DNA from 2 places in the Enterobacter sp. UPMP2061 genome. Region 1 is predicted to be linked to the other one. Evidence: predicted binding sites of a transcription regulator. Region 1 holds the regulator's gene; the other holds the start of a gene.
What was found. The regulator PhoB, encoded in region 1, activates phosphate uptake and scavenging genes when phosphate is short. The targets are predictions, from matches to a motif close to CTGTCATAAAACTGNCNNAT.

Region 1 (5,183 bases):
CCATAGTCCAGCCCGGTAAGCGCGGCGGTTTGTTCCAGCTTATCCGTGACTTTGTCGGCCAGAATTTTGCCGTCTTCGCAGCGGGCCAGCTCAACGCGCGGTGCCTGTAAGTTCCCGTCCGGCTGGTTGCGGGCGCGGTTCTGGCTCCAGAAAGCGCGATAAGCAACGCCTTTGACCTCAAATTCTACTTCCGCCAGGCATTCGGCGGTATCGCGCGTCATCAGGTCGTTTTGCGCCTGAGAGACCTTATTAAGACGCGGCGTTTCGTGGTAAAGCGCCAGGCAGATGGCATCCAGCAGCGTGGTTTTACCCGCGCCGGTTGCGCCGGTGATGGCAAACAGCCCGTTGCTGGCGAACGGCTCCGCGGTGAAATCAATTTTCCACTCACCCTTTAGCGAATTCAGATTTTTCAGACGCAGGCTCAGAATTTTCATGCGTTTTCGTCCTCGTCATGGAGGGAATGCAGGGTCTGGGCAAACAGCTCGTTAAGCCTGGTGCGTCTGGCCTCGTCCACCTCTTCATGCGCAAGCCGCCGCGCGAACACCTCTTCAAGCCGAAGTTCGCTAAGCGTTTCACGCTGGGCGTTGAGCAGTATTTTCTCGCGCTGCTCGCGGCTGCGGCGTACCAGCAGCACCTCCACGGGAAGGTCTTCCGTCAGCGTCTGTATTTTACGCTGCATATCGTACAGGTAGTCGTCGGTGGTGATTTCGATATCGAGCCAGACGGGGGGATTAAGCGCTGCGCCGCGCCACTGCTCAAGCTGAGCGGTAATGGCGGCCAGATCGCCTTTCAGCACCGCCAGCGGCTGGGTGACCGGCACCTCAAGCGTCTCAACGGCGCTGAGTTTGCCTCCGGTGAAGCTCACCAGATGCACGGATTTGGCTTTGCCCGTTTCGTCAAAACTGAGCGAAATGGGCGAGCCGCAGTAGCGGATATGCTCGCAGCCGCCGATGATCTGCGCCCGGTGAATATGCCCGAGGGCAATGTAGTCGGCGGGGGGGAAGTTTTGCGCCGGAAACGCGTCCAGCGTACCGATATAGATCTCGCGCACCGCATCACTCTTACTGGCTCCGACGGTGGTGAGGTGTCCGGTGGCAATGATCGGAATGGCCTGATCGCCGCGCAGGGCGCAGGCTTCCGTATGTTGCTGGTGATAATAGCGGGTGATGGCCTGCAACAGATGCTGCTGTTTTTCGCTGCCGGACAGACCTGCCTGGCTTTGCACGATATCGCGCGGGCGTAAAAACGGAATTGGGCACAGCACTGCGCCCGGCGTGCCGTCGCGTTTTTTCAGGATCTGCGGCGCGTGTCCGGCGCTGGCCACCACGGTGGTATTGAGGAACGCCAGAATATCGCGGGATTCATTCAGCGTCGCCACCGAGTCATGGTTTCCGGCGACAATCACCAGGTGACAACCGGTTTGCTGGAGGTTGACCACAAAACGGTTGTACAGCTCACGCGCATAGCTCGGCGGCGATCCGGTATCAAAAATGTCGCCCGCCACAATAATCGCGTCCACCTCGTGAGCCTGAGCCGTCTCCAGCAGCCAGTTCAGGAACGCTTCATGTTCCGCGGCGCGGCTTTTGCTGTAAAAATTTTGACCCAGGTGCCAGTCTGAGGTGTGAAGTATGCGCATAAAAGATCCGTGGCAATAATAAGAAAGCAGGATTATAAACGTTCGGGGAACGGAAAATAACCGCTGTAATAAAACAACAGTTTGCTATTTATAGTGGTAATGTTTTTCATAAATCTGTCATAAATCTGACGCATAATGACGCCGCATTACAGACTTGTAACTTAAATACGATAAGACAGGGCAAAGTATGGCGAGACGTATTCTGGTCGTAGAAGATGAAGCTCCGATCCGTGAAATGGTGTGCTTCGTGCTTGAACAAAATGGCTTCCAGCCGGTTGAAGCGGAAGATTATGACAGCGCGGTGAACCAGCTGAATGAACCCTGGCCCGATCTGATCCTGCTGGACTGGATGCTGCCTGGCGGTTCCGGATTGCAGTTTATCAAGCATATCAAACGCGAGGCGATGACCCGCGATATCCCGGTGGTAATGCTGACGGCGCGCGGCGAGGAAGAGGATCGCGTGCGCGGTCTGGAAACCGGCGCGGACGATTACATCACTAAACCGTTCTCCCCGAAAGAGCTGGTGGCGCGTATTAAAGCCGTGATGCGCCGTATTTCACCGATGGCGGTGGAAGAGGTGATTGAGATGCAGGGGCTGAGCCTGGATCCTACCTCACACCGGGTCATGACCGGTGAAAATCCCCTCGATATGGGACCGACCGAATTTAAGCTCCTGCACTTCTTTATGACCCACCCGGAGCGCGTTTACAGCCGCGAACAGTTGCTGAATAACGTCTGGGGAACTAACGTCTATGTCGAAGACCGAACGGTTGACGTCCATATTCGCCGCCTGCGTAAAGCACTGGAACTGAGCGGCCACGATCGCATGGTACAGACGGTCCGCGGCACGGGTTATCGTTTCTCGACCCGTTTCTGAACAATGACAGGAGTGTGACGCGTGCTGGAACGTCTGTCATGGAAAAGGCTCGTCTTTGAACTGATCTTATGCTGTATTCCGGCCCTCATTCTGGGGGCTATCTTTGGCTATCTGCCGTGGTTTTTACTGGTGGCCGTGACGGGATTGCTCGTCTGGCATTTCTGGAATTTACTGCGTCTCTCCTGGTGGCTGTGGGTCGACAGAAGTATGACACCCCCGCCGGGAAGCGGGAGCTGGGAACCGCTACTCTACGGTCTGCACCAGATGCAGATGCGTAACAAAAAGCGCCGTCGTGAGCTGGGAAGCCTGATCAAACGCTTTCGTAGCGGTGCGGAGTCGCTGCCGGACGCGGTGATCCTGACGACAGAAGAAGGGACAATCTTCTGGTGTAATGGCCTCGCGCAACAGCTGCTGGGCCTGCGCTGGCCGGATGATAATGGTCAGAACATCCTGAACCTTCTGCGTTATCCCGAGTTCACGCTGTATCTGAAAAAGCGGGATTTTTCGCGCCCGCATAATCTGAAGCTCAATAACGGTCGCCATCTGGAAATCCGCGTGATGCCCTACAGCGATCGGCAGTGGCTGATGGTGGCGCGGGACGTCACCCAGATGCACCAGCTTGAGGGCGCGAGACGTAACTTCTTTGCCAACGTCAGCCACGAGCTGCGTACGCCGTTGACGGTGCTTCAGGGCTACCTGGAGATGATGCAGGAGCAAACGCTTGAGGGGCCGCCGCGTGAGAAAGCGCTGCATACCATGCGGGAGCAGACGTTCCGCATGGAAGGGCTGGTCAAACAGCTGCTGACGCTTTCAAAGATTGAGGCTGCCCCGTCGCTGGCGCTAAACGACATCATTGATGTACCGATGATGTTGCGGGTGGTGGAGCGCGAAGCCCAAACGCTGAGTCATAATCAGCACACCCTGAGTTTTGACGTTGATAACACGCTGAAAGTGCTCGGCAGTGAAGATGAGCTGCGAAGCGCTATCTCAAACCTGGTCTATAACGCCGTGAATCATACCCCGAAAGGGACGCATATCGCGGTGCGCTGGCAGCATACCCCGGCGGGCGCTGAGTTTAGCGTCGAGGACAACGGGCCGGGGATTGGGCCCGAGCACCTCCCGCGTCTCACCGAACGATTCTACCGGGTGGATAAGGCGCGCTCGCGGCAGACCGGCGGGAGCGGACTGGGACTGGCAATTGTGAAGCATGCCGTCAGCCACCACGAAAGCCGGCTCAATATCGAAAGCACCCTGGGTAAGGGCACGCGCTTTAGCTTCGTGATTCCGGAACGATTAATTGCCAAAAAAAGCGCCTGACGGCAGATGTGTCAGGCTACCTTTCCACGGGCCAGCGATTGCTGGCCCGTTTGCTTTGCAGTCAAGCGAAACGCGGATGAATATTATACGGCTGGTGCTTTTTTGTTCGCATGATTAGCCATGAGTTTTTCTTATACATGGCATATTATGTTGGTCTGCATTTTCATGCTGGCATATTGTTCTGGTTTTACGATCCCTTCTTGCCTTTAAACGTTATAAGCGTTTAAATTGCCCCCCATATACTGTCAGACCGACTGTATTTGCGTGGTAAATCGAAAAACTATTCTTCGCCACGCCAGGACGGGAGCATATCCCGCTGAAATTGAGCAAATTTTCCGCTGTATCGTCCCGTCAGGGATGGCGAAAATCTCAACGTATTCAACACCACATCCACAGGCAGTAAGGTTTTATGACCCATCACTTGAAATCGCGTGACATTATCGCGCTGGGCTTTATGACATTTGCGCTGTTCGTTGGCGCAGGTAACATCATTTTTCCTCCAATGGTTGGCTTACAGGCGGGTGAACACGTCTGGACGGCTGCGTTTGGCTTCCTGCTTACTGCCGTGGGCCTGCCGGTACTGACCGTTATCGCGCTGGCGAAAGTCGGTGGCGGTGTGGACAGCCTCAGCACCCCGATTGGCAAAGTGGCTGGCGTTCTGCTGGCAACCGTCTGCTATCTGGCCGTTGGCCCGCTGTTCGCGACCCCGCGTACGGCGACCGTCTCCTTTGAAGTGGGTATCGCTCCGCTGACCGGTGACGGCGCGATGCCGCTGTTTATTTACAGCCTCATTTACTTCGCCATCGTGATTCTGGTTTCTCTCTATCCGGGCAAACTGCTGGATACCGTGGGTAACTTCCTGGCACCGCTGAAAATTGTGGCGCTGATCGTGCTGGCGGTTGCGGCTATCGTCTGGCCTGCGGGGCCCATCAGCTCCGCGATGGACGCTTATCAGAACGCGGCGTTCTCAAACGGTTTCGTGAACGGCTATCTGACAATGGATACGCTCGGTGCGATGGTGTTTGGTATCGTTATCGTTAACGCCGCGCGTTCCCGCGGGGTGACCGAAGCGCGTCTGCTGACTCGCTACACCATCTGGGCTGGCCTGATGGCCGGTGTCGGCCTGACGCTGCTGTATCTGGCGCTGTTCCGTCTGGGCTCAGATAGCGCAACGCTGGTCGATCAGAACGCAAACGGCGCGGCGATCCTGCATGCTTACGTGCAGCATACCTTTGGTGGTGCAGGCAGCATGCTGCTGGCGGCGCTGATTTTCCTGGCCTGTCTGGTGACGGCGGTGGGTCTGACCTGCGCCTGCGCGGAGTTCTTCGCCCAGTATCTGCCGCTCTCTTACCG
Region 2 (5,183 bases), on a different contig from region 1:
TTGGGATTTAACAGCGCCGAACCCAGCCCCAGCAGGATTTGCTTACGCAGAGAAGGGCAGCGCTGGCGGGTTTCTTCCAGCGCCAGCGGCTGCGGGCGGCTGCGCACAAGATGCGAGCCAATCCACAGCAGGTACAGCGCGCCGGACAGTTCGATAAGCGTAAACAGCCACCCAAACTGGCGCAGCGCGCTCCAGCCGATAATCACCAGTAAGATATACAACCCGTTACCTGCTGCGATGCCGAGACACAATCCGGCGCTGCCGCGCAGCCGGTAGCGGGCGGCGTAGCCTACCAGCAGGAAGAAATCCGGGCCCGGGCTTAACAGGGCAACAAAATGCGCCAGCGCCAGGGCAAGAAAGGCGGAGGGAAATAACAGTTCCATAGCGACCTCAGTGACAAATCTGAGGTCACCTTACGACGTTACGTATCCTGATTATTGTCTGATATTGATCGGCCCGTGGCGTACTGGCGCGGCGTGGCAGCGGTATAATTCACGAAGGTCTTATGAAAATGACTCTGGTCGGCAAACCCGCTCTGGTAGCCCACGTCGGCGATATCATCCCCCGCGCGCAGCCGCGCTTTGGCGTACTCCACGCGCGAAATGTTGAGGAAACTGCCCGGCGTCAGGCCGGTATCCTGCCTGAAAGTGCGGATCAGCGTCTCCTTGCGCAGTGAGAATCGTTGGGCGAGTTCGTCAAGGGAAGGCGGTGCGGCAAGGTCGGAGAGTAACGCCTGCTGAACCTGCTGGCTGGTTGAGCGAGGTGCATTCATCTCACCCGCGCAACGGGGAAGGGCAGAAAGCAGGGTCTCCACGGATGCGGAGGACATCGTCCCGACAACGGCAAGAAAGTGCTTAAAGAGCGTGGGATCGCGAATAACCTGTAGCGCCAGGGGAAGATCGGTGTCGATATAGAGCATATGGTAACTGCGCGGCTTCCCGACAACGGGGTTGCAGCTGTGCGGGGCATAAGCCGGGATCACGATAAGATCACCGGGATCAAGAACGTACGCATTGCCATGACTTACGCAGCAGGTCTGGCCTTCCACAATCGCGCCGATGGAGAGCTGTGGATGGCAATGACGTTTATATGCCCGGGTGCTTTGCCACGTACTGCGCAGCTCAAGGCCTGCTGCGCGGTTAAAGGTCTGGCGGATATGGCGGGTATCGGTCATAGGAACTCCATTGATGAGCATTTTTTATACCATGTCTGCGCATCGCCTGGCAGCGTCTTGTTAAGAACCCTCCGTATATACCCAACTTTACCTTCAAAGCCAGTCAGATTGACTACCCTTAATACCCTAAGCGGTAAAACAAGGAGATTCGATATGGCTTACCAGACAGTAAATCCTGCCACGAACCAGCTCATCAAAGAATATCCCTCTCACACTGACGCAGACGTTGAAGCGGCGCTGAAGGCAGCCGATGCGCTCTATCACTCCGACTGGGCGAAAGGCGACATAAGCCAGCGCCTGCCGGTGCTGCATAAGCTGGCGGACCTGATCGACGAACGCGTGGAGGATCTGGCGAAAATCGCCAGTCAGGAGATGGGTAAGCTCATCGAACAAAGCCGCGGCGAAGTGAAGCTGTGCGCGCAAATCGCCCGCTACTATGCGGACAACGCGAAGCAGTTCCTGGCCCCGGTGAAGTATGACTCTGAACTCGGGGAAGCATGGGTTGAACATCACCCCATCGGCGTGCTGATGGCCGTCGAGCCATGGAACTTCCCGTACTATCAGCTGATGCGCGTTCTGGCGCCAAACCTGGCAGCGGGCAACCCGGTGATCGCTAAGCACGCCAGCATCGTGCCGCACTGTGCAGAGACCTTTGCACAACTGGTACGTGAAGCGGGCGCGCCGGAAGGGGCGTGGACCAACCTGTTTATCTCGTCCGAACAGGTGGCGAACATTATCGCCGACGATCGCGTACAGGGGGCGGCGCTGACCGGTTCAGAAAAAGCGGGTAGCGTGGTTGCGGCACAGGCTGCGAAGCACCTCAAAAAATCGACCCTGGAACTGGGCGGGAACGATGTCTTCGTGGTGCTGGACGATGCCGACCTGGATAAAGCCGTGAAGATCGGCGTTAACGCGCGGCTGAACAATGCCGGGCAGGTCTGTACCGCGGCGAAGCGCTTTATCCTGCATGAAAAGATTGCAGACGCCTTCCTGAGTAAATTCACCGAGGCGTTTAAGCAGGTGAAAATTGGCGATCCGCTGGACGAAAGCACCACGCTGGGGCCTTTGTCATCCAAAGACGCGCTGGAGACGCTAACTAAACAGGTTAACGAGGCGGTGAAAAATGGCGCGAAGCTGCACCATGGCGGCAAGCCGGTTCAGCGTGACGGAAGCTTCTTTGAGCCGACGATCCTGACACATATCTCGCGCGATAACCCGGCGTACTTCGAGGAGTTCTTCGGTCCGGTAGCGCAGGTTTACGTGGTGAAAAGCGACGACGAAGCGGTCGCACTGGCTAACGATTCCCACTACGGTCTGGGCGGCGCGGTGTTCAGCCAGAACATCGAGCGCGCGAAGAAAATGGCGTCGCGCATTGAGACCGGGATGGTGTACATCAACTGGCTCACCGACACTGCGGCAGAGCTGCCGTTCGGCGGCGTAAAACGTTCGGGTTACGGACGCGAGCTGTCGGACCTGGGGATCAAAGAGTTTGTGAACCAGAAGCTGGTGGTCGTTCGCAAGTAATGCGGTAATAAAAAAACCTGCCATCCGGCAGGTTTTTTTATTAACGGTCGCATCGCCTTTCTTGCCGGGTGGCGCTGCGCTTACCCGGCCTACAATGTGCAATAATTTTAATACATTGCACCCTTCATTGTAGGCCCGTGCAAGCGTAGCGCCGCCGGGCGAAACGCGCAAACAGGCTTAGAAGGACACTCCACCGCCTACATATGCACCATCGATCAGCGTGTGGTTTGGACGACCGTCTTTACCGTCTACGCTCACGTGGCGATAGCCCACTTTCAGCGTGACAGGTTTGACTGGCGTCCAGCTTACGCCGCCGTTAGCTTCAACATAGTTCTTCACGCTGTTGTTCAGGCCGTCTGGCGCCACATAACCTTCACCAAACACGTGAATGCTGTCCGTAAGCGCAACGTTAACGCCGCCGCCAATCGGGAATGCTACGCCGTTATCGCCTTTTTTCGGGCCGATGTAGATGGCTTTCGCGCCAGCGTTCAGCATCACCGGACCCACTTCCAGGTTGTAGCCTGCCCCAACGCCGCCGGTCTGGGTACCGTCATCGGTGTTTTTCAGCCAGTTGCTCTCCGCATACAGGCCGGATGAGGATTTCCCCATTTCCAGATTGAGGTTAGTAAAGTTTTTACCCTGCTCAATGCTGCCACCCATGGCCAGTGCGGAGCCCGATACGGCGGTCAGAGCAGAAAGGATCAGGATGTTAAGTTTTTTCATGAGTGTTTCCTCGTCATTAAATTAATCTGAGGGCACCTTAACAAGCGATGTTTATGACTGCAAATGTGATAGGTCTCGCATTTATATGCTGTTTATGTTGGGTTTTTGAATGGTAAATGTTGATGAATTGTTTATATGGCAAATCGTCAATGTCCAATACATTCGCGTTTAGGGACAGTTTACATTCCTGGCTAAACGTAAAATGAACGAGGCGAAAATAGTCCTTCGCCATGAATTAATTGGGTTTCTAATAATTTCCAAAAGTATTTCAGCTGACACAGATAAAGACAGAGGTTTACATTTCTGGTGATTGATATACGTCCGTACGCGCCGCTTCGTTGCCATTACATGTCATTTTTCTGACACGTTTCTTCATTACGTTGTTGGCTTCACTTACTGGATGCTAACAATATGAAAAGAAAAATTATTCCTGTGCTAATCGGTTGTGCGCTCTCTTTCTCTGGCCTGGCGGCACAGCCAACCGCGGAGCGCTACGTCGTCAGCTTTCCCGAAGGCGCGCATGTCAAATACAGCGGTGCGTTTGCCAGCGCATTCCCGAACGGGCTCCCGGTGGGGATTGGTTCGGGTTTGTTATTCACGGGCAAGCAGGGCGATGCGCTGACGTTTGCGACCGTGACCGATCGCGGTCCTAACGCGGACTCGCCAAAAATGGGGAAAAACGATGCCAAAATCTTTGTTACCCCGGATTTCGCCCCGCTGCTGATGACGATCCGTGTGCTAAACGGCAAAGCGGAGGCCGTGGACGCGCGACCGCTGCATGACGATAAAGGCGAGATCAACGGCCTGCCGCTGCAAAGCGGCGTGATTGGATCTACCAATGAAGTCGCGCTAAGCGACACCTTAAAAGTGCTGAAAGGCGATAACCGCGGGCTGGATACGGAAGGCATCACGCCGGACGGGAAGGGCGGTTACTGGCTGTGCGATGAGTATGGCCCGTTCCTGATTAACGTCGACAGTAAAGGGAAAATCCTCGCGATCCACGGTCCGCAGGCGACGGAAGGGGAGAAATCCATCGCGGGCGGTCTGCCAAACGTTATCAAATGGCGTCAGGCAAACCGGGGCTTTGAAGGGCTGACCCGCATGCCGGACGGACGCATTATCGCCGCCGTGCAAAGCACGCTGGATATCGACGGGAAGAGCAAAAAACAGGCGCTGTTTACGCGTCTGGTGAGCTTCGATCCGGCGACCGGGAAAACCGCGATGTACGGCTACCCCATCGACAGCGCGGCCTACAGCAAAAACAGCGACGCCAAAATCGGTGACATAGTGGCGCTGGATAACCACACCATCCTGCTGATTGAACAGGGCGAGGATAAAAATGACGCAATGCGTAACCTCATCTACAGGGTTGATCTGAGCAAGGCGAGCGATCTGGCGGACTTCGACAAGCCGGGCGAATACCCGGAGTTTGATGATGAGAAAACGCTGGCGCAGCGCGGCATCACGCTTGCGGAAAAAACGCAGGTGGTCGATCTGCGTGCGCTGGGCTGGCAGCAGGAAAAGGCCGAAGGGCTGGCGCTGATTGACAGCAAAACGCTGGCAGTGGCGAACGATAATGACTTTGGCGTGAAGGTGGCGATGCAGAAGCCAGTCGAGGGCAAGAAGCTCAAGGATTATCGGGTGAACGCGCAGGGGGCGCTGACGCTGGATGACAAACCGGTTGAAACCACCCTCAGCGTGAAGCCGCTGAAGAAACCGGAGTCCGACAGCGAACTGTGGATTGTAACGCTGCCTGAGGCGT

Region 2: a site for PhoB is predicted at 3,768-3,787, ahead of ACWKXX_RS22360 (esterase-like activity of phytase family protein). Genes of this name have one in related genera too.

Annotation. Positions count from the first base shown of each region.
Region 1 is NZ_JBSKJP010000001.1:88,394-93,576, forward strand. It holds gene sbcC (exonuclease subunit SbcC) at 1-434, opposite strand, end outside; gene sbcD (exonuclease subunit SbcD) at 431-1,636, opposite strand; gene phoB (phosphate response regulator transcription factor PhoB) at 1,824-2,513, shown strand; gene phoR (phosphate regulon sensor histidine kinase PhoR) at 2,535-3,830, shown strand; gene brnQ (branched-chain amino acid transporter carrier protein BrnQ) at 4,240-5,183, shown strand, end outside.
Region 2 is NZ_JBSKJP010000022.1:6,159-11,341, forward strand. It holds gene ACWKXX_RS22340 (LysE family translocator) at 1-383, opposite strand, end outside; gene ACWKXX_RS22345 (AraC family transcriptional regulator) at 422-1,174, opposite strand; gene ACWKXX_RS22350 (NAD-dependent succinate-semialdehyde dehydrogenase) at 1,328-2,698, shown strand; gene ACWKXX_RS22355 (YfaZ family outer membrane protein) at 2,876-3,421, opposite strand; gene ACWKXX_RS22360 (esterase-like activity of phytase family protein) at 3,833-5,183, shown strand, end outside.